Regions from separate parts of the Paenibacillus sp. SEL1 genome, predicted to be linked through region 1. Evidence: riboswitches for the same ligand, from Rfam matches in the RefSeq annotation. Region 1 holds a riboswitch; each other region holds the start of a gene.
The links. A riboswitch is a leader RNA that binds a small molecule or an ion and turns the genes downstream of it on or off. The one in region 1 is predicted to bind cobalamin.
Positions count from the first base shown of each region.

Region 2: another riboswitch for cobalamin. It lies ahead of ACYCSE_RS08425 (ABC transporter substrate-binding protein); the one in region 1 lies ahead of metE (5-methyltetrahydropteroyltriglutamate--homocysteine S-methyltransferase).
Region 3: another riboswitch for cobalamin. It lies ahead of ACYCSE_RS15935 (ABC transporter substrate-binding protein); the one in region 1 lies ahead of metE (5-methyltetrahydropteroyltriglutamate--homocysteine S-methyltransferase).

Region 1 is NZ_CM137723.1:1,637,446-1,644,153, forward strand. It holds gene ACYCSE_RS07535 (anaerobic ribonucleoside triphosphate reductase) at 1-815, shown strand, start outside; gene nrdG (anaerobic ribonucleoside-triphosphate reductase activating protein) at 812-1,309, shown strand; cobalamin riboswitch at 1,492-1,687, shown strand; gene metE (5-methyltetrahydropteroyltriglutamate--homocysteine S-methyltransferase) at 1,849-4,167, shown strand; gene ACYCSE_RS07550 (DUF6985 domain-containing protein) at 4,256-4,789, opposite strand; gene ACYCSE_RS07555 (PadR family transcriptional regulator) at 5,170-5,499, shown strand; gene ACYCSE_RS07560 (DUF1700 domain-containing protein) at 5,492-6,043, shown strand; gene ACYCSE_RS07565 (DUF4097 family beta strand repeat-containing protein) at 6,048-6,708, shown strand, end outside.
Region 2 is NZ_CM137723.1:1,833,253-1,839,960, reverse strand. It holds gene ACYCSE_RS08435 (xanthine phosphoribosyltransferase) at 1-241, shown strand, start outside; gene ACYCSE_RS08430 (nucleobase:cation symporter-2 family protein) at 235-1,542, shown strand; cobalamin riboswitch at 2,297-2,500, shown strand; gene ACYCSE_RS08425 (ABC transporter substrate-binding protein) at 2,718-4,298, shown strand; gene nikB (nickel ABC transporter permease) at 4,314-5,243, shown strand; gene ACYCSE_RS08415 (ABC transporter permease) at 5,258-6,073, shown strand; gene ACYCSE_RS08410 (ATP-binding cassette domain-containing protein) at 6,073-6,708, shown strand, end outside.
Region 3 is NZ_CM137723.1:3,488,484-3,495,191, reverse strand. It holds gene ACYCSE_RS15945 (ABC transporter ATP-binding protein) at 1-620, opposite strand, end outside; gene ACYCSE_RS15940 (FecCD family ABC transporter permease) at 617-1,663, opposite strand; gene ACYCSE_RS15935 (ABC transporter substrate-binding protein) at 1,660-2,667, opposite strand; cobalamin riboswitch at 2,876-3,069, opposite strand; gene ACYCSE_RS15930 (histidine phosphatase family protein) at 3,192-3,950, opposite strand; gene cbiB (adenosylcobinamide-phosphate synthase CbiB) at 3,995-4,966, opposite strand; gene cobD (threonine-phosphate decarboxylase CobD) at 4,956-6,059, opposite strand; gene ACYCSE_RS15915 (lipoate--protein ligase) at 6,219-6,708, shown strand, end outside.

The sequences.
Region 1 (6,708 bases):
AAGTTATGCGCATTGCGGTAGATGGCCTAATTCATCGCTATCAAATCCAGACCAGCCAACCGGCCAAAGCCTCGGACTTTATGATGCGCGAAGGGGTATGGGAAGGTGGAGAACAACTGGCACCAGATGATAAGGTGGGAGGCGTACTAAAACACGGTACGCTTTCGATCGGGTTCATCGGGCTGGCTGAGTGCATGAAGGCACTATACGGGAAACACCACGGGGAGGATGATTTTGTATACCGCGAGGCACAGCGAATCATCACTTCCATGCGCGTGTATTGCGATCGAATGAGTGAATATCACAATTTAAATATTACATTGTTCGCTACGCCTGCCGAAGGTCTGTCGGGCAAGTTCACATTGCTGGATCAACGTGATTTCGGGATTATTCCTGAGGTAAATGATCGAGAATATTACACCAATTCTTTTCATATTCCCGTGTATTACACGCTCCCGGCTGCTCGTAAAATCAGCTTGGAAGCTCCGTTCCATAACCTATGCAACGCTGGTGCGATTTCATACATTGAGCTGGACGGTAATGCGCGGAATAACCCGGATGCGTTTCTTAAAATTGTTCAGTATGCGCTGCATCAGAACATCGGCTATTTCTCCATCAACCATCCGGTGGATCGTTGTACGGAATGTGGTTATGAAGGGATTATCGGGACAAGCTGCCCCCAATGTGGCACAGATGAGGAGCACACACACTTTCAGCGCTTACGTCGGGTAACCGGATATCTGACAGGAGATTATACCGTTCGCTTTAATGCCGCAAAACAGGCAGAAGTTCGAGACCGGGTGAAACATAAGTGAATTTGTGTGGCTACATTCCGGAATCTCTGAACGAAGGATACGGCCTGCGCACCGTTGTGTTCATTAGCGGTTGCCGTCATGCCTGTCCTGGATGCTTTAATCCAGAGTCATGGAGCTTCCGTGCAGGCGAGCCATTCACCCCCCAACGACAACAGGAGGTCATTCGTGACATCATGGAAAATCCGTTGTTGGATGGACTGACTCTCTGCGGGGGAGACCCGTTTTTCTCAGCAGCAGAATGCTCGCAATTTGTGCGTGACTTCCGCGAAGCCTGTCCCGACCGAACCGTGTGGGCTTACACTGGCTTTGTCTATGAAGATCTACTCACAGATCCGGAGCGACAGGAACTGGCACTTTTGTGCGATGTGATTGTGGACGGTCGTTTTGTAGAACAGCAAAAGGACCTGACCCTTCCCTTCCGGGGCAGTCGCAACCAGCGTCTGGTAGATGTAAAAGCCAGCATTCAGGCAGGTTATACCGTTTCATTGACATAAGGCGATGCTTACCCAGCAAGCAAGATGCTATATCTAATCTAAGACAAGCCCCCATCATGGGTAAGCTTGTCTTTTTTTCATATAGCTAACAGATTCCATTGGAGTTTCTATTGCGCATCCTGTAAGTTTCACTTATGATGGTGAACAAGTATACGAGTGCATAATTATTCGTCATACCTTAACCGCATAGCTTGGAGATAGGTGTCTGTTCTATTCAGATCAGGCTTAAAAGGGAAGCCGGTGCAAATCCGGCACGGTCCCGCCACTGTAAACGGGGAACTTTCAGCTGTTCATATATCCACTGGTCCACAGACCGGGAAGGAGTGCTGAGCGTCATGATCCGTAAGTCAGGAGACCTGCCTATTTTAACAACATCGCAAGTACCTACGGAAGATAGGGAGGTGTTAAGAGCAGTCGCCGTATTTTTGATTTTTTAATCACGGAGGCATTCTTTCCCCTACTTATTTTTAACCTTGGGGGGAAGAATGCCTTTTTTGGTACGTAAAAATAAAACAGCTACCCACTAGGAGGAAAAGTACATGTCCATTATTGAATGGCCTGAATTGTCCGGCTTAATTAGCAGTAATCTGGGATATCCGCGTATCGGCGAAAACCGGGAATGGAAGAAAGCACTGGAACGCTTCTGGAACGGCAGCATTAACGAAAGCGAACTGCAGACGGAGATGAAAAAATTACGGTTGGAGCATCTGAGCAAGCAGCGTGACAAGGGGATTGATCGCATTCCTGTCGGAGACTTCTCCTATTACGATCACATGCTGGATACATCTGTGATGTTCGGTCTAGTACCTGAACGGTTCAACTATCGTCCCGCAGGTCCGATTCCTCTGTCCGTGTACTTCGGGATCGCTCGCGGTCAGAAGGGAGCAACCGCCAGTGAAATGACCAAATGGATGAATACCAATTATCACTACATCGTTCCTGAATTGGCGAATGCAGTTCCGGTGTTCACTGAAAATAAACCTTTACAGGCTTATCGTGAAGCAAAACAAGAACTAGGTATTGATGGGAAACCGGTCCTCATCGGCCCCTATTCATTCGTTACCCTTTCCAAAGGCTATGATCGTAAGGAGCTTGCCTCTATTATAAGAACCTTCCTGCCTTTATACACCCGTGTCCTGTCTGAACTAGCAGCAGAAGGTGTTCAGTGGGTCCAAATCGATGAACCTGTCCTGACCACCTCATTCCCAGTAGAGGATCTGGGCATTATCCAGGAAGTCTATGAAGCTTTGACCCAAGCTGCGCCCTCCTTAAATATAATGCTGCAAACCTACTTTGGCAGCCTAGATCATTATGAGCGTCTGTCCGTACTTCCAGTACAGGGGCTGGGTCTTGATTTTGTGTATGATGATGGCGAAAATCTTCAGCATATATTGCAGCATGGCTTTCCTAAAGGAAAAACGCTGGGCGCTGGTGTCATTGACGGACGCAATATATGGCGCAGCGACCTGAACGCTGTAGCTGCTCTGCTGGGTCAGTTAGCAGAACAGACCACTGCCGAGCAGCTTATCGTACAGCCATCATGCAGTCTGCTGCATGTGCCAGTCAGCCTGGAGGCAGAGCACAAGCTGGACAAGGAGCTGGTGCAAGCGCTGGCCTTTGCTGATGAAAAGCTAGAGGAAATCGCCATCCTGACGGCTGCACTTGGCAAACACGATCCATCCGCACTATCCAAGCTTGAGCAAAGTGCAGATGCGGTAGCCCGTTTCAACAGTTCAGCAGCACGCGTACAGACAGCTGCCGATCTGGCCGACCTGTTGGCCAAAGAGCCTCTGTCACGCAGCGTTCCTTTTGCCGAACGTCGTGAGATTCAGCAAAATAAGCTGAAGTTGCCTCCACTGCCTACGACGACCATTGGTAGCTTCCCGCAAACCGCCGAGATCCGCAAGGCCCGCCTGCACTATCGCAAAGGAGAATGGTCTGCCGAGCAATATCGAACGTTCATCCAACAGCAAATTAAGGAATGGATTGATATCCAAGAGGACATTGGCATTGATGTGCTTGTACATGGGGAATTTGAGCGGACCGACATGGTTGAATTTTTTGGCGAAAAGCTGAACGGCTTTGCTTTTACGCAAAACGGATGGGTGCAGTCCTACGGCTCCCGCTGTGTCAAACCACCGATTATATACGGAGACGTTTCCTTCGATCAGCCCATGACCGTGGAAGAAACGGCATTCGCCCAATCGTTAACCTCCAAGCCTGTTAAGGGAATGCTTACGGGTCCTGTGACCATTTTGAACTGGTCTTTCGAACGTAATGACATTCCACGTAGTCAAGTTGCTTTACAGTTGGCTCTGGCATTACGGGCAGAGGTAGAGGCACTGGAACAAGCGGGCATCGGCATGATTCAGGTCGATGAGCCTGCAATTCGTGAAGGGCTTCCGCTGAAAAAAGAACAGCAGCAAGCCTATCTGGATTGGGCGGTTCAAGCCTTCCTTGTGACCACGGCCACCGTTGAGCCAGCGACCCAAATCCATACGCATATGTGCTATTCCGAATTTCAGCATATGATTCAGTCCATCTCCGATATGGATGCCGACGTTATATCTATTGAAACCTCGCGAAGCCACGGAGAACTGATTGTCAGCTTTGAAGATCAGGTATACGACAAAGGCATCGGTCTGGGCGTGTACGATATCCACAGCCCGCGCATCCCCGATGTATCTGAAATGCTAAGCATGATCCAGCGTGCCCTGCGCGTACTGCCATCAGATTTGTTCTGGGTTAATCCGGATTGTGGTCTGAAAACCCGTACCAAAGAGGAATCTGTCGCCGCCTTGCGACAAATGGTACAAGCGGCTCAAGCAGCCCGGGCTGCATTGGCTGTATCCAACTAATTTTTTTATCGTATCCAATCGCGCCATCATTTTCGCCTTATCCTATTCCCCTTTCCGGCCCTTTTTGCTAAAAGCCAGGAAGGGGGATTTATTCTAGATCATATAATGTATATACGCCTTGAATATGCTCCATTTTCATCTGCTTCATATGTACGCCTAAGCCATGTTCTCGATCCCAGGAGCAACTAAAATTCAAATACAGTTCATCCTTTGCCGATGAGTCGGAAATCAGTATAGACATAAGCTGTATTCGATCCAACAATTGTTCCGGGCGCTCCACATAAGGCGCATATTCATCTGGGTCCTCTCCCCATGTACTGTAAGCATTCCGGTACTTTTCCACTATGCCAGCATAATGATGGTGTATGGACTCCAACACTTGAGGATGAATAGTTGACGAATATTCCATATACTGCTCCCATGTCTTTTTTTGCAACTGTGTAGGTTCTTCTATAGTCTGTGCCTGTTCTTCGGAGTCGGCTCCCACGATAAATTCGACTTCTACTTCCGAGGGCTGCCCGCAAAAATTAACATGTACTATACCACGCAGAACAATCTCCTCAGATACATCCCAAGACTCATCATCCTGTTCCAGTTCCATATACCAGTGTTTCCAATCCACCCTTACCACCTCTTCATAAAAAGTAATCTTTAACCCTATTGAATACTTTACAATCTATCATTTTAATGAATGAAATTAAAGCGGCAGCCTATTTGGGCTTCCAGCCAGATTTCGAGGAATTTCCAAATGAAACTACTTTTTTCTACAACATTCGCTATTCAATAAAGCCTTCAAGAAAGAAAATCTGCCCATTTCGGCACAAATATTTTATTATTAAAAATTTAGTACCTTGCATTAATCAGTACATGATGTTAAATTATACCTGACTACTGTTCTATAATTAGTACCCGTGACAAATTATGCACAAACACACGTTTCTTCCCCTTATTCCGAACGACACCTATGAATCATTGATAACATCCAGGAAGGGAGCACCGCTCGTGAATGTGAACATCCAATTCAAAAAAGGGGTACTGGAACTGTGCGTTCTAGTTCTAATTGGACGCAGAGACCGTTATGGCTACGAGTTGGCTCAAGCCGTCTCCCGTCATATTGAAGTAGCTGAGGGAGCCCTATATCCACTGCTTCGCCGTCTGGTATCAGAAGGATACTGCACAACGTATTTACAGGAATCGACCGAGGGGCCTCCCCGTAAATATTATCGGCTGACTGATACTGGAAGCCATTATACAAAAATACTTACGCGGGAATGGAATGATTTTGTCCATCATGTCGCAAGCCTACTGGAGGAAGGAAATTCCGATGAATAGAAAACAGTTTCTTACAGAGGTGGAGCAGCGTCTTTCTCCTCTCCCTGCAGAGGTACGCAATGAGCTGCTTAGTGATTTGAGCCAGCATTTTGACTACGGGTTGGTCAATGGAAAAAGCGAAAGTGAGATTGCCAATGAGCTGGGTAACCCAGAGGATATTGCCCGAGAAGCGTTGGATGATCCTAATGCAGCTTGGAACGCTTCTCCTCCGCTTCGCCAGGGAAGCTTCGCACGCAATCTTTTTACTTTCTTAGGACTGCTGTTTCTCAACTTGCTGATCTCCATCCCGATTATGGCTACCCTATGGGTAGTATGGGTTTCATTGACCGTGGTAGCGGTCAGCTTCATTGCAGCCCCCCTTCTCGCCGTTACTGATTATGCGCTGAACAACACCTTTTACCCGGCCAAATTCTTTTTCTCTATCACGTTGACGGGTATAGGTCTATTGCTGCTGCCTGGAGTACGTTATCTCTTATTCCTTATGGTCAAAGGCACAGTACGATACTGGAAATGGAATCAGACTACCCTGAGGGGAGCTTACTAACAACATGAATAAAAAGTGGTTTATTGCAGCAGGTCTGTGCATTGTGATCGGTGTAGCCGGAATGGTGGCTTACGGTGCCCCATGGAGTCAACAAGTCATGAAGGAAACAACTGCGATTAACAAAAAATGGACGTTCACACGTGGTCAGCTACAGAAGCTGAAAGTGGACAGTTCTGATGATGTCTCTATTTTGTTTACTCCCGGCTCTGGCGACCAAGGTACGATACGCATTAGTGGAGAAGTTCAGACAAAGGTAGCCGACCAAATTCATAATGCCCGAATTGAGAACGGTAAGCTTACGATTCAATCGGAGCCGGCCGCTTCCTTGTCATTTCTTTCGATCACCCCTGATTTAGATCAAACGATTACCGTAGAGATGCCCTCCGGCGAAACACTAACTGACCTACAGGTAGATGCACATTCAGGGAATGTAAAACTTCAAGATGCCTCCGTGCAGAATACTTCCATCACCGCTACTTCAGGCACTGCCGAGATTACAAACCTCCAAAGTACCCACCTGATCGCAAATTTAACATCCGGTAATTTTACAGCCAGTCAGCTTGCAGCAGATCTGGAGTTGAAGCTTACTTCAGGCGATGTTACCATCCGCGATTATAGCGGTAATGGCCTTATTTCCCTAACCTCAGGGGAGACAAATATTACGC
Region 2 (6,708 bases), 200 kb from region 1:
TCTGGCTACTGGCGCAGCCTTGGTCGGACTTACGGATATTGTGAAGGAGGCAGGAGCGGAGCTGGCCGGGGTTGGCTGTGTGATTGAGAAGAGCTTCCAGGAAGGCCGTGGACTGTTGGAGCAAAGAGGCGTTGCCGTCCGTTCTCTTGCGCGTATCGCTTCCATGGCACCAGGCGAGGTTCATTTTATAGAGGAAGCTGGCGCGGTGATTCCTCCCGTTAAGGAGAATGTGGGATGTTAAGTAAACAAAAGTTATTCGCGCTGGGTTTCCAGCATGTCATGGCCATGTACGCCGGAGCAATTGCTGTACCTCTAATTGTAGGGGGAGCATTGCACCTGACACCAGCCCAGATGGCTTATTTGGTGGCTGCCGATTTGTTCACTTGCGGGATTGCTACGTTATTACAGATTATGGGAACACGCTTTTTCGGTAGTAGACTGCCTGTCATTTTAGGCTGTACGTTTACGGCAGTAGGGCCCATTATCGCAATTGCTTCGACCTCAAATTTAGCGACAGCGTACGGTGCCATCATTTTGTCCGGTATATTTGTGGTATTAGCGGCACCGTTGTATGGCAAGTTGCTACGCTTTTTCCCGACGGTCGTTACGGGTTCGGTCGTTACGATTATCGGTCTATCTCTTATTCCGGTGGCGATGAACAATGTAGCAGGGGGCCAGGACAGCGCGGATTTTGGACAGCCACGTAATTTGCTGTTGGCGTTAGTTACACTACTGGTTATCCTGCTTGTGAATCGGTTGGCAAAAGGCTTTTTGCGCTCGATTTCCGTGCTTATTGGTCTGTTCGCGGGTACGGTGGTTGCTTATGGAATGGGAATGGTGCATTTTGCTCCCGTGGCGGAAGCCTCATGGGTGAGTGTCGCGCAGCCGTTTTATTTTGGTAAGCCAGAGTTTAGCATGATGGCAGTATGTACGATGATTATCGTCAATATTGTCAGTATGGTTGAGTCTACAGGCGTTTATCTGGCAGTAGGCAAAGCGATTGATCAGAAGGTGGAACAGAAGCAGATCGTCAATGGTCTACGTTCCGAAGGACTCGCGATTATGCTTGGGGGTATTTTTAATGCGTTTCCTTATACAGCTTTCTCGCAAAATGTTGGCCTGATCTCACTCACACGCGTCAAATCGCGGAACGTTATTTTTGCTGCGGGCGGGATCATGGTTGTTCTTGGTTTGCTGCCTAAGCTGGCTGCCTTAACGACAGTGATTCCTAACGCTGTGCTGGGCGGGGCGATGATCGTCATGTTTGGCTCGGTTGCTGCATCAGGCATGTCTATTTTGTCAGAAGTGGATCTGCGGAAGGAAAGCAATCTGCTGATCGCAGCATGCAGTATTGCCGTGGGCCTAGGCTCTGCCGTTCTGCCACAAATGTTCGACCAGCTGCCGAGCTTTGCCAAAATGCTGCTGCAAAATGGGATCGTTTCGGGTTCGATTACAGCGATTGTCTTGAACATTGTTTTGACGAGAAAACAAGGGGAATCGGTCAAAAGCGTGACGGTTTCGGAGGTTCCACAGAAGGTTTGATGATTAGGAATAAATAAAGATAGCCGGAGAGAGGACGTATGCCTCTTTTCCGGCTTTTTGGCATGGAGTTATCCAGATAGTAGATACCCTTGCCGTGTGGGGACATATAGATAAAGCTTCGGGATGAAATGGGTAGCTCTAATTTGGTGCGTTTTCCAGTTTATGCGCTAGAAGAATTTGCTAGAGTGGTAGGAAGGGGCATGGTATAATCCAAATTATGGATTTTGAATAGTGGTGGATGTTTTCGGACCACGGTGCAGCTTCCCGAAAGGGGGTGAAGCCGATGGTCAACCTTGTGTCGTGCTACGATGTGTTGCGTTGGATGGTTACGTTACTAAGCCTGGTGTTTAGTATTCGTAAACTTTATCGCTGGCTACGTCGGAAATTTCGGACAAGCGAAAACCCACCGCGTAATTAGGTTAGGCGCCTAACGGTGGGTTTCGTTTGCATTAACATTTAGTTGTGCAGCGCGCCGTGGTGGTGATCCACAGCCTTTCAAGTCCTAAGAGTCTTTGCCGTTGGCGCGGCGAAGGCTCTTTTTAGTATACGGACACGGTGGTTTACTCTATACCTAATTTTAGCACGTTCATTTCGTGCACGCAATGAATAGCCATTACCTTCATTCTCGCCATATTGTTCAAATTTAAATTATTGTGCAGCCTTTATTGACAAGCCTGTGACAACAAAATAAGATCGTAATGGAAAGAAATAAAGGAAGAAAACAGGTGTGAGCCGGACGACTCTATGTACGGGGTTTTGTTGAGACCATGTGGATAGTTGTTGAGCGTGTTCACTTAAAAGGGAAGTTCGGTTGATTCCGACACGGGCCCGCCACTGTATACAGGCATCAGCAGGATACTGCTGGAGCTTTCAGAACAGCCACTGGAACTGTGAAGAACCGGGAAGGCCTGAAAGATACGCTTGGAGTCAGGAGACCTGCCTGTTTTGACATCACTGTCAGACCCACGGGATGCTGGGGAGGTGGTTAGGCGTGCTGCATACGGAATGTCTGAAACCGATCTGATCCCTTCTATGTTTTTGGAGTTGGCTTCGAGGTGTGTTTTGACATTTTATAATGAAAGCATTTCTGACTGCTGATCAAGTGGTCTGGAATGCTTTTTTCGCCTTTTGCGTTAGGTTTATATGATTTTACAAGATAGAGGGGGATTCATCGAATGATTAGCAATCGTAGCAGGCGCTCATGGTTGATATGTACAGGGGTGATGCTGTTACTGGCAGTTATGGCTCTTTCGGGATGTACTAGCAATAAGACGTCGAATAGCTCCGGCAAAGATGAGAACGCGTCAGCACAACAAACAGCGACAGGTAAAAAGCTGGTAATGGCGTATACATGGAAACCGTCAGGTGTTGACCCGCACGGAGATAATAGCTGGGATGTGATGCGATCCGGTGCAGGTGAGACACTGGTACGTTTGAATGAAAAGCTGGAGCCTGTGGCTTGGCTGGCAAAGGAGTGGAAGCAGGATAGTCCTACAGTTTGGACGTTCAGCTTGCAGGATAAAGTCACTTTTCATAATGGAAAGAGTATGGATGCAGCAAGTGTAAAAGCATCTTTGCTACGCTCTATCGAGAAAAGCCATCTGGCGAAGGATTTACTGAATGTGAAGTCCATTGATGTAAGCGGCCCGCTGGCCTTAAAGATCACGACAAACCAGCCGAATGCGGCGTTGGTGTCCAATCTAGCTGATCCATCGACGATTGTACTGGATGTGACATCGATGAAAGATGAGCAGAGTTACCCAGCGATGACAGGCGCCTTTAAAATCAAAGCGTTCAACAAGGACCAATCCTTGATCGTAGAGCGTTATGACGGATATTGGGGCGAGAAGGCACGATTGGCTGAAGCGACGATGAAGTTCATTACGGACGGGAATTCGCGCCTGATGGCGCTGCAATCCGGCGAGGTGGATGTAGCGACGGATATTCCGGTTGATAACGCAGAGGTACTGAAAAAGAACGACAAGCTACAGGTGCTGTCGGCTCCCTCCTTGCGCACCCATATGCTCGTGTATAATATGGAATCCCCAGTATTCAAGGATGCGGCGAACCGTAAGGTGGTGGACAGCCTGATTCCACGCACATCGATTGTGAGCGCCGTCATGAGGGGCTTCGGTACGGAAGCAAGCAGTCCGTTCCCGAGCATTCTTCCCTTCGGTAAAGTTGAGCGTAAAGCGCTGGACGGAACGGCGGATCAGCTGTTAACGAAGGATGGCTGGCAGAAGGACGCCCAAGGGACATGGACTAAGCAAGGCAAGCCGTTCGAGGTTACGCTGCTGACTTTTCCTCAGCGTCCAGAGCTCTCTGTTATGGCTGAGGTCATCCAAAGCCAATTGCTGAAAGAGGGAATCCAGGTCAAGATTCGCAAGGTGGAAAATATCGACGAGGCGTTGACCAAAAACGATTGGGATTTTGCTATGTACAGTATGCTTACTGCTCATACAGGAGAGCCACAATATTTTATGGACATGTTTTATTCTTCGCAAAGCGAAGCCAATGTAAGCCGTTATAGTTCCAAACCGCTGCAGAGTATTCTTAACAGCTTGAAGCTGGCGAAGGATACAGCGCAGCGTAATGCTGTGACACTACAAGCGCTGGATATCATCAATACGGATTTGCCACAGTCCTTCATTGTGCATCCTGACAATGTGTTTGGTGTGAAAAAAGGGGTAGAGGGTTTTACACCCCATCCGATCGAGTATTACTACATTACAGCGCAATCCGATATTGCGGAATAACGAGCGGCGTATCCTATGATTCGTTTTATACTGGAACGTGTGGCGCAGCTGCTCATCATTGTATTTGTTGTATCCACGCTGACTTTTGTACTGATGCGGCTGGCTCCTGGAGACCCTGCTACCATTTTGCTCACCGCGCATAATGTCCCTGCCTCTGAGGAGGCGTTGACGACGCTACGGCAGGAACTAGGCTTAAACGAACCGTTTCATATTCAATATGTGAACTGGCTGCGGGATGTGTTCACAGGGCATTGGGGCACCTCGTATGTATCCAAGGAATCCGTGCTAGCCGAACTGTGGAACAGACTGCCTGCTACTGTGGAGCTAGCTGCTGCGGGCTTTGCCGTCATGACGGTGCTTACGCTGGGGTTGGGGCTGGCTGCCTCTCTAAAAATTAGCGGCCCATTGGATCGTCTGGGCAGGCTATTCGCCCTGCTGGGATCGTCGATCCCCTCTTTTTGGCTTGGTTTTCTGTTGATCTATCTATTCTCCGTTCGCTTGGGCTGGCTCCCATCCATGGGAAGGGAGGATTGGACACATTTAGTGCTCCCAGCGCTGACTCTTGGCGCAGGTTTGGGAGCTGTGCAAGCCCGTGTACTACGCGCTCAAATGCTGGAGCTGGGTGACCGGAATTTTGTGAAAGCAGCGAAGGCTCGAGGCTTTTCCCGTATGCATATCCTGTTTTTTGAGATATTTAAGCATGCGGTTCTGCCTATAATTACACTGCTAGGTACCAATCTATCATTTATGCTGGCAGGTAATGTCATCGTAGAGACCATTTTTTCATGGCCGGGGTTGGGCAAGTACTTTATAGATGCAATTACACAGCGAGATTATCCGGTGATTCAGGGGTATGTTATTTTCGCCGTATTTTTAATTGTAGGAGTTCAGTGTTTGGTGGATGTGGTCCAGACGGCGATAGATCCGAGGCTGCGTTTGCGTTAAGGGGGAAGCTGAAAATGAAAAAGATACGGCTTTCCTTTCAAGGGAGCTTGCTGGCAGGAGGCGTACTGTTTGGTCTGATCGTGCTGCTTGGGTTATTAGCTCCATGGGTCGCTCCTCATGATCCTCTTCAAGTGGATCTTTTGAACCGTCTGGCACCACCCAGTCGGAAATATCCTTTCGGTACGGATCATCTGGGTCGGGATGTAATGTCAAGGCTAATTTACGGGATTCGGATGAGCGTGCTAATCGCATGTGCAATTACTGTAGCTACGTTATGCTTCAGTCTGCCTATAGGGTTGCTCATTGGTTATGTGCGCGGACGCGTGGATCAGCTGATCATGCGGGGAATCGACGGCGTACTGGCTTTTCCTGATATTATTTTAACGGTGGCAATTGTGGGCATTTTGGGTCCAGGTTTTGTTAACATGACCCTTGCGATTATTGCGGTACGGTGGGCGGTCTATGTCCGGTATATCCGTAGTCTGGTTCAAAAAGCCTGTCAGGAGGACTACGTTCGATATGCCCGTTTATCCGGCAATTCACACGTACGTATACTGAGCCGTTATGTATTGCCACAAGCGTTGCCGCAGTTGTTGGTTTATGCGGTATGGGATATCGGACGCGTGGTGCTGATGATCGCTGGGCTGTCCTTTCTTGGATTGGGTGTACAGCCGCCTAAGCCAGAGTGGGGCGTGATGCTGCATGATGCAACCTCGTATTTTCAGGTGGCCCCGCATGTCATGATTTTCCCGGGCTTGGCGATTATGCTGTTCGTACTTGCCTGCCAGCTTTTGGGCGACCGCTTTTCGGAAAAGGGGGCGGACAAATAGTGGAGGATCAAACAGCCCTTGGGTGCAAGGATACGATAGAACAAGTGGCAGGGCGAAGACCGTTGTTACACGTGGAACATTTGGAAATCTGCCGCACAGGCGTAGGAGCAAGCGGAAGCGGGGGCAAACTACTGCTGCGTGATGTGAGCTTTTCCATATATTCAGGGGAGATTGTGGCCCTGACCGGACCGAGTGGATGCGGCAAGAGCCTGACCGCACACGCAATCGCAGGCATGCTGGAACCAGGTATTAATGTTACGCAAGGGCGTATCTATTATAACGGGGAAGACATCCTCCCGTTCCAGGAACGGCGCTGGCAAAGGCTGCGCCGAGAGGATATTGCCCTGCTCATTCAACAGTCGCTGAGCGGGTTGAACCCGATCCGGACTGTCCGCGCCCAGCTGATGGATACGCTTAGACTGCACGGGCGGCGTCGGATGCCGCATGACCAGATGGAGCCGGGGCACGCTGATGCTGTCGCATCCCACACTGCACCGCAGCAAGTCCACCCACTGGGCGTGCTGCCACGGATGGGGCAGATGCTGAGCCGTGCCACGGAGATAGCCAGAGGAGGCGCTACTCCAGTGCGGGAGGCCTATTTGCGCTCTCTGCTCCGCAAGGTTGGATTTGCAAAT
Region 3 (6,708 bases), 1.9 Mb from region 1:
GCAATGATCGTCACACCCGTTTCTTGGCGCCAATCTGCCAACAGTTCCATAAATTCAAGCTGATAGCGCAAGTCCAGATAGGTCGTAGGCTCGTCCAGCAGCAATATTCGTGGCTCCTGTACCATTACTTTTGCCAAAGCTACACGCTGTCGCTGTCCCCCACTCAAGCGGTCCAATGCTCTGTCCGCCAACGTGGTAAGACCCAATCGCTCCAGCACGCGATTCGTGATCGCCTCCACATCAACACCCTTTTCCCTGCCTAACCAGTCCTGATGAGGAAAACGTCCCATTTCTACGACTTCCCTGACGGTGTATCCCACTGGAGGAAGCCCTTCCTGTTGGAGTACGGCTATGAGTCGGGAAAGCTCCTTTCTGCTGTAGCTACCGACCTTTTTGCCATAGATATGAACGTTTCCCGAAGTTGGCTGATCTACACCCGAAAGCAGATGCAGCAAGGTCGATTTTCCACTTCCGTTCGGACCAATAATCCCCCACCAAGTTCCTTCGTCGACGCTCCAGCTTATATTCTTTAACGCATGGAACTCTCCATAGGCACGTGTCAGACCCGCTACCTCTAATGCCCGATCCCGCACCTTCTGTGATTCACTTTGTTCTGTCACAGCAGTTCCCCCCTGCGCAGCTTCTTGTTCCGGTACAGGAGATATGCGAAGAACGGTGCCCCAACAAAGGCCGTCATCACGCCCAGAGGAATTTCCGTGGGGGCTAACAACGTGCGAGCCGCCGTATCCGCCCAAGCCATAAAAATGGCTCCACCGAGCGCAGATAATGGAACAATCATCCGGTAATCAGGACCTGTCACCAGACGAATGATATGCGGTACAACAAGTCCCACAAAGCCAATCACTCCACATACCGAGACAGCGGCAGCTGTCAGCAGCGTGGAAATGATCAGAACAGATAGCTTCGTCGCATCTACATGAACTCCCATGTGAGCCGCCTGACGTTCACCCAAAGCCAAAATATTCAGTACACGTGCCCGGTTCCATAGAAATACCAGTCCTATGACCACATAAGGTAAAAGGATTCCTGTATATGACCAACCGCGCAGGCTAAGACTTCCCATCGTCCAGTACAATATTTCATTGACCGTCTCCTTCGACATGGCTGTCAGAAAGGAAACAACCGCTCCCAGAAAGGATTGCATCACTACACCCGACAAAATGAGACTTTGTGTCGGAATTTTTCCACCTTCCCGTGCCAACGTCAGCACCATCCACAGCGTCAGCATTCCGGTCGTAAATGCCACTAGCGGCAGCGTCCATATGCCAACAAATGAAAATTGAAGGCCCCAATAGATCAGTACTGCCGCTCCTACCGAAGCCCCCGAGGATACCCCCAGTGTATACGGATCAGCCAAAGGATTACGCAGCACACCCTGAAATCCGGCTCCCGCCAGCGCCAGCGCTGCTCCTACCAACATTCCTAGTAACACTCGTGGCAATCTGACCTTCAAAATAATCTGCTCTGAGGATGTATTCCAATCCGGTGTAAATGTATCGCCTAACCACGGAAGGTGGTTAACCAGAATGCCCGTGATCTGGCTGACCGGAAGCTTGGCCGAGCCGATGCCAAGACAGAGCAGCAGCGTCAGCAACAGCAAGACAAGACCTGTCCCTCCAAAGCCGATCAGTTTACGGTTCATTTGAAAATTTCAGGATACACGCCCTTGGCCACTTCCTTGAGACCTTCCGTTACGCGTGGACCCGGACGACTGATCAAATTATCATCCACGGCAAACACCCGGTTGTGGCGAACAGCCGATATTTGATCCCATCCACTGCGAGCTTTAATGATTTCGCCGAGCGTTTGGCCAGTTTTGTCGTCCTTGACACTTTTGCTGTACAAAATCACGTCAGGGTTCGCAGCAATAATATTTTCCTCACTAATTTGGTACCACCCCTTCTGCGTGGCACCTACATTTTCGCCGCCCGCCAAAGTAATCAGCTCGTCCATAAACTCACCTTTACCAACTGTCCAGCCTGGTGAAAACTCGACGTATACCCGCAGCTTCTGCCCTTTACCGATATTTTTAACTCCTTCTTTCACTTCCGCTACATCTGCTCTCATCTTGTCAGTCACCGCTCTCGCATCTTTCTGATGATCGGTGATTTTTCCATACAATTCGATGTTAGCTATGACATCTTCAACTGTCTTCGGTTCCGTTTTAAAAATCATAATTCCCATGTCGCGCAGCTTGGTCGTAGCCTGTTCACTAAGTGATATCCCTGCAAAAACGACTTCCGGGTTAGCAGCAATGATCGCCTCTTCGTTCGGTTTCATAATACCGCCTACTTTAGGCTTTTTCGTAGCTGCTTCCGGGTAATCAGAGTAGTCGGAGACGCCAACTATTTCCTTATCCAGCCCGATGGCGAACAGCGCCTCGGTTTCTGCCGGGGAGACGGAAACGATTTTATCCGGCGCTTTTTTGAATGTAAATTCCTGTCCTGTTGCATCCTTAACTGTGAGTGGGTAAACTGTTTTGCCCGGAGGCTCTTGTGCGGTTACGGTCTTTCCTGGCTGCTGTGCAGAAGTCTGATTCTCTTTATTTTCAGCATTTTTTCCATTAGCGCCACATGCACTCAGCACAACTGCCAAAATCAGAACCAATAGACCTGTTGTCCAAACCTTTATTTTTTTTCCTGCCATGATATGCACCCCTTCATAAAAAAATCGTTAAGAGCGTTACTTGAGCATCATCAGATATCTTCTAAATCCAGCCTTCTTTTCCTATCAAAAAACCCCCGCATCCTTATATCAGGACACAGGGGTCACGTTAGCGCAGATCGTGCGCAGGCGGCAGCTTCTTTCCGCACGGACAGTCACTGCGAACACGTCATCCTTTCCTCGAAGGATTATGGTGACAGGCGGACGGGCAGGTATCCTGACTTATGGTAAGATGCATGTCCTGAAATTCCTTCATATGCTTAGTAGCACATAAAGCAGGACTAACGGGCATGTTTCCATTTACAGTGGCGGGACCGCGCCGGACTTACACCGACTTCCCTTTTAACAGCGCAGGCAAGGGAAACCATAGTTTCATCACACCGCGCCGACCTCGTCTGCTGGATATTTGATGTAGTGGTAGTCAAGCCGTTCTTTTACTTGATGATTATAGGTTAAAATGAGGCGGCTTACAACCCAAACAGCCTCTTTATCCACTGGTGCCTAACCTAACGAGGGAGCATTTCCGCTATGTAATTGTGCGGTCCTGCCAGCCTCAATTGAATCCTAAATGCTTCTCCCGGCTTCGGATTCAGACTCCAAAAATCATGGCCCGGTATCAGCATACAAGCTAACTGACGAATTACGCCACCATGCGTAACGACCAAAACAGAGAGCGGCCCAGCAGTCAAATCCATGGGTCGAACTTCCATAGCAACACGCCATTCATACAGAGAGTCAAGAAATTTCCGCAAACGATTCACAAAATCTGTCCAAGACTCTCCTCCAGGAGGGGTTATCCGTTGCGGCTCATCAATCCAAGCGCGATACAACGACACATCCTTGAGCATGTCATACGTTTTTCCATCCCACTCGCCAAAATGAAGCTCTCGCAGACGTGGTTCCATCATAGGAGACATAATAGATAGGGAACCTCCAGACGTCAATTCTGATTCCGGCACAATGATCTGCAAGGTCTGGCGACATCGCATTAAATCGCTGCAGTAGATTCGAGCAAAGGACTGCCCCTGCAATTCTTCTTGCAAAGGCTTTAATTCCTGTTCTGCTCCCGGTAGCAAACCTAAGTCGGAGTGTCCCAGATATCGACGTTCCTTATTCCATAAGGTTGTGCCGTGACGAACTAACACGAGTTCCATGTCCCAATGCAGATCTTCTTTAGTATCATACGGCACCTTATCCTCCTGTGAGTTCGGACTTTGTACGTATTCTACCGTCCTTTTTGCTGCTATATCTTGTTTCAAGATCATGTCACTTCCTGCTCGATCATTATTCAGTGTGTTACTCCTCACCCTCATTGCACCCATCCCAAGGCAAAACAACCTGCGGCTCCTAACAAACACAATCCTACGAACATACTGGACACGGCGAACATCAGCTGGATTGTATGCCGTATATCTTTCGACTCTAGCGGTCGTATCCAATCGCCCATGTATGCACGAAAGGAGCGCACGCCATGATACACATTATAGCCTCCAAGACGAATCCCCAGTGCTCCAGCAACAGCTGATTCCGGGAAGCCACTGTTCGGGCTTGGGTGCAGACGAGCGTCTCGCTTGACTGTGCGCCAGCTTCTTGCAGCATCTCGCTTGTACATCCACGCCGCTACGACAAGCATTGCCGCTGTCAGGCGTGCTGGAATGTAGTTAGCCACATCATCTAGACGCGCTGAAGCCCAGCCTAAATGCAGATACTTTTCATTTTTATAGCCAACCATGGAATCTAGCGTATTCACAGCACGATAAGCCAGCGCCAAGGGTGCTCCCCCGATCAAGGCATAAAAAAGCGGCGAAATAATCGCGTCCACGATATTTTCAGCGACCGTTTCAACCGTACCGCGTACAATCTCAGGCTCATCAAGCTGTTGCGTATCCCGCCCGACAATCATGCCCAGCTCCCGCCGTGCTGCTGCCAGATCATCCGCCTGCAACGCTCGGTATACTGCCATTCCTGCATCCTTTAGTCCTTTGGAAGCAATCGTGGTCGCAATCAGCACCATTTCTGCGCCGACAGATAACCACGGATGAATCCAGGCAAGCAAGTGCAACAGCGCCCAGGCAAGCGCAAAGGAGCCTCCCGCCACAATGAGCGGAAGCAGTATGCCCGCACGTTTTAGCCCTCGGTCACTGCGGACCTGGCGACGAATCGCTTTTTCCAATGCTGAAATGGCATGTCCCATACCGATGACTGGATGCGGCAACCACCTCGGATCACCGATCAGCCTGTCCAAAAGGTAGGCTGCCAGGATAATCAAGCTAACTGTCACGCCGCTGCTCCTCCTCCAGCACTTCACCCAATACAGACAGCAGCCTGCCGTTGGCTTCTGCATCCTTGACCGCAATCCGAAAATGGCTCGTCGTCAGTCCCGGATACATAGCACAGCTACGTATAAGAATTCCACGTTGTCCAAGCGCCTGCTGAATAGCCGATGCGCTCCACGTACCCGGCGCCCTTGCCAGCACGTAATTGGCTTCGCCGGGAACGACACCGCAGCCCCATTCCGCCAAGGCGGTCAACAGGCGGTTGCGCTCCGCAGCAATCAGCTCCTGTGTTTGGCGCTCATATGCTTGCCCACTTCTCAAACACGCCTCCCCAGCCAGCAACGCCAATCCATTCACACTCCAGGTCACCTGTTTGGCCGTCATTCGCCGGATATAGTCCGGATGAGCAATCGCATAGCCCAATCGCAAGCCAGGAATGGCATAAAATTTGGTCATTGACCGGATCAAAATCACATGAGGATAGCGATCCAGCACAGGCAGCAGTGAGTTTCGCCGTTCCATCGGAATAAAATCAATGAATGCTTCATCCACCACCAGCACGGTACCCGTTGTGCCAGCCGCCTCTGCCAGCTCGCATAGCTCCTGCTCACTATATTGCACGCCATTTGGATTATTCGGCTGTCCGAGGAACAAAACATCTACCTGCTCCATGAGCTGAAGGATGTCCTCCACGTCCGCCTTCCATTGAAGCGAGGCCTTCCCATACACCCGGTTGACCTCGGCTCCGAATTTGCCAGCCAGCTCGGCATATTCCGAAAAACACGGCTCCACTGTACCCACACGCTTAGGAGCTAGTCCCAATAGTAGGAGAGCCATGCTTTCAGCCGCTCCGTTTCCGATACTTAGCGACTCCGGTGGAACATGCAGTCGCCGTGCGAGCATATTTTTAAAATTCCGATGCCCAGGGTCTGGATAGCGAATCACAGTGTCAAATGAGTGTTGCAGCGCCTCAAGCACCTCTGGCGGTGGACCAAGCGGATTAATATTTGCACTAAAATCTACAAAATCCGCAGCAGCTCCGCCAAAAGTCGCGGCAGCTGTCTCCCTGTCTCCGCCATGACCGTAAACCTCTATCATTGCCTCTCATCCTTTCCGCCCGTTTCCAATCATTTAGCTCCATTATGAGGCTGCTTTTTGCGTCCCGTCAATGCAAATGAGCTTTTGTACATGGCTCACTTGGGTTACAATAGAAGGAGGCACACATAAATTACACAGTTTATATACGGAGGAATGGACATGCTGTTCATCGACAACCAGGGGATACACGATCCAGCCATTAATCTTGCTATTGAGGAATACGCGCTCAAGCATTTACCGCTGGACGACAGCTATTTGCTGTTTTACATTAATCAGCCTTCTATTATTATAGGCAAGCATCAAAACACTATTGAAGAAATCAACGCCGAGTTTGTTAGGGACAACAATATTCAAGTCGTTCGTCGCCTGTCCGGCGGTGGGGCTGTATATCATGATCTCGGTAATTTAAATTTCAGCTTCATTACTAAGGATAACGGGGAGTCCTTTCATAATTTCCTCAAATTTACGCAACCTGTGATTGACGCCCTGCGCCAAATGGGAGTAGAAGCTGAAATGACAGGCCGCAACGATCTACAGGTCGGAGAACGTAAAATTTCAGGAAACGCCCAATTTGCCACACGCGGACGTATGTTCAGCCACGGTACATTGATGTTCAACCTGAACTTGGATAATGTGGCTGCATCGTTGC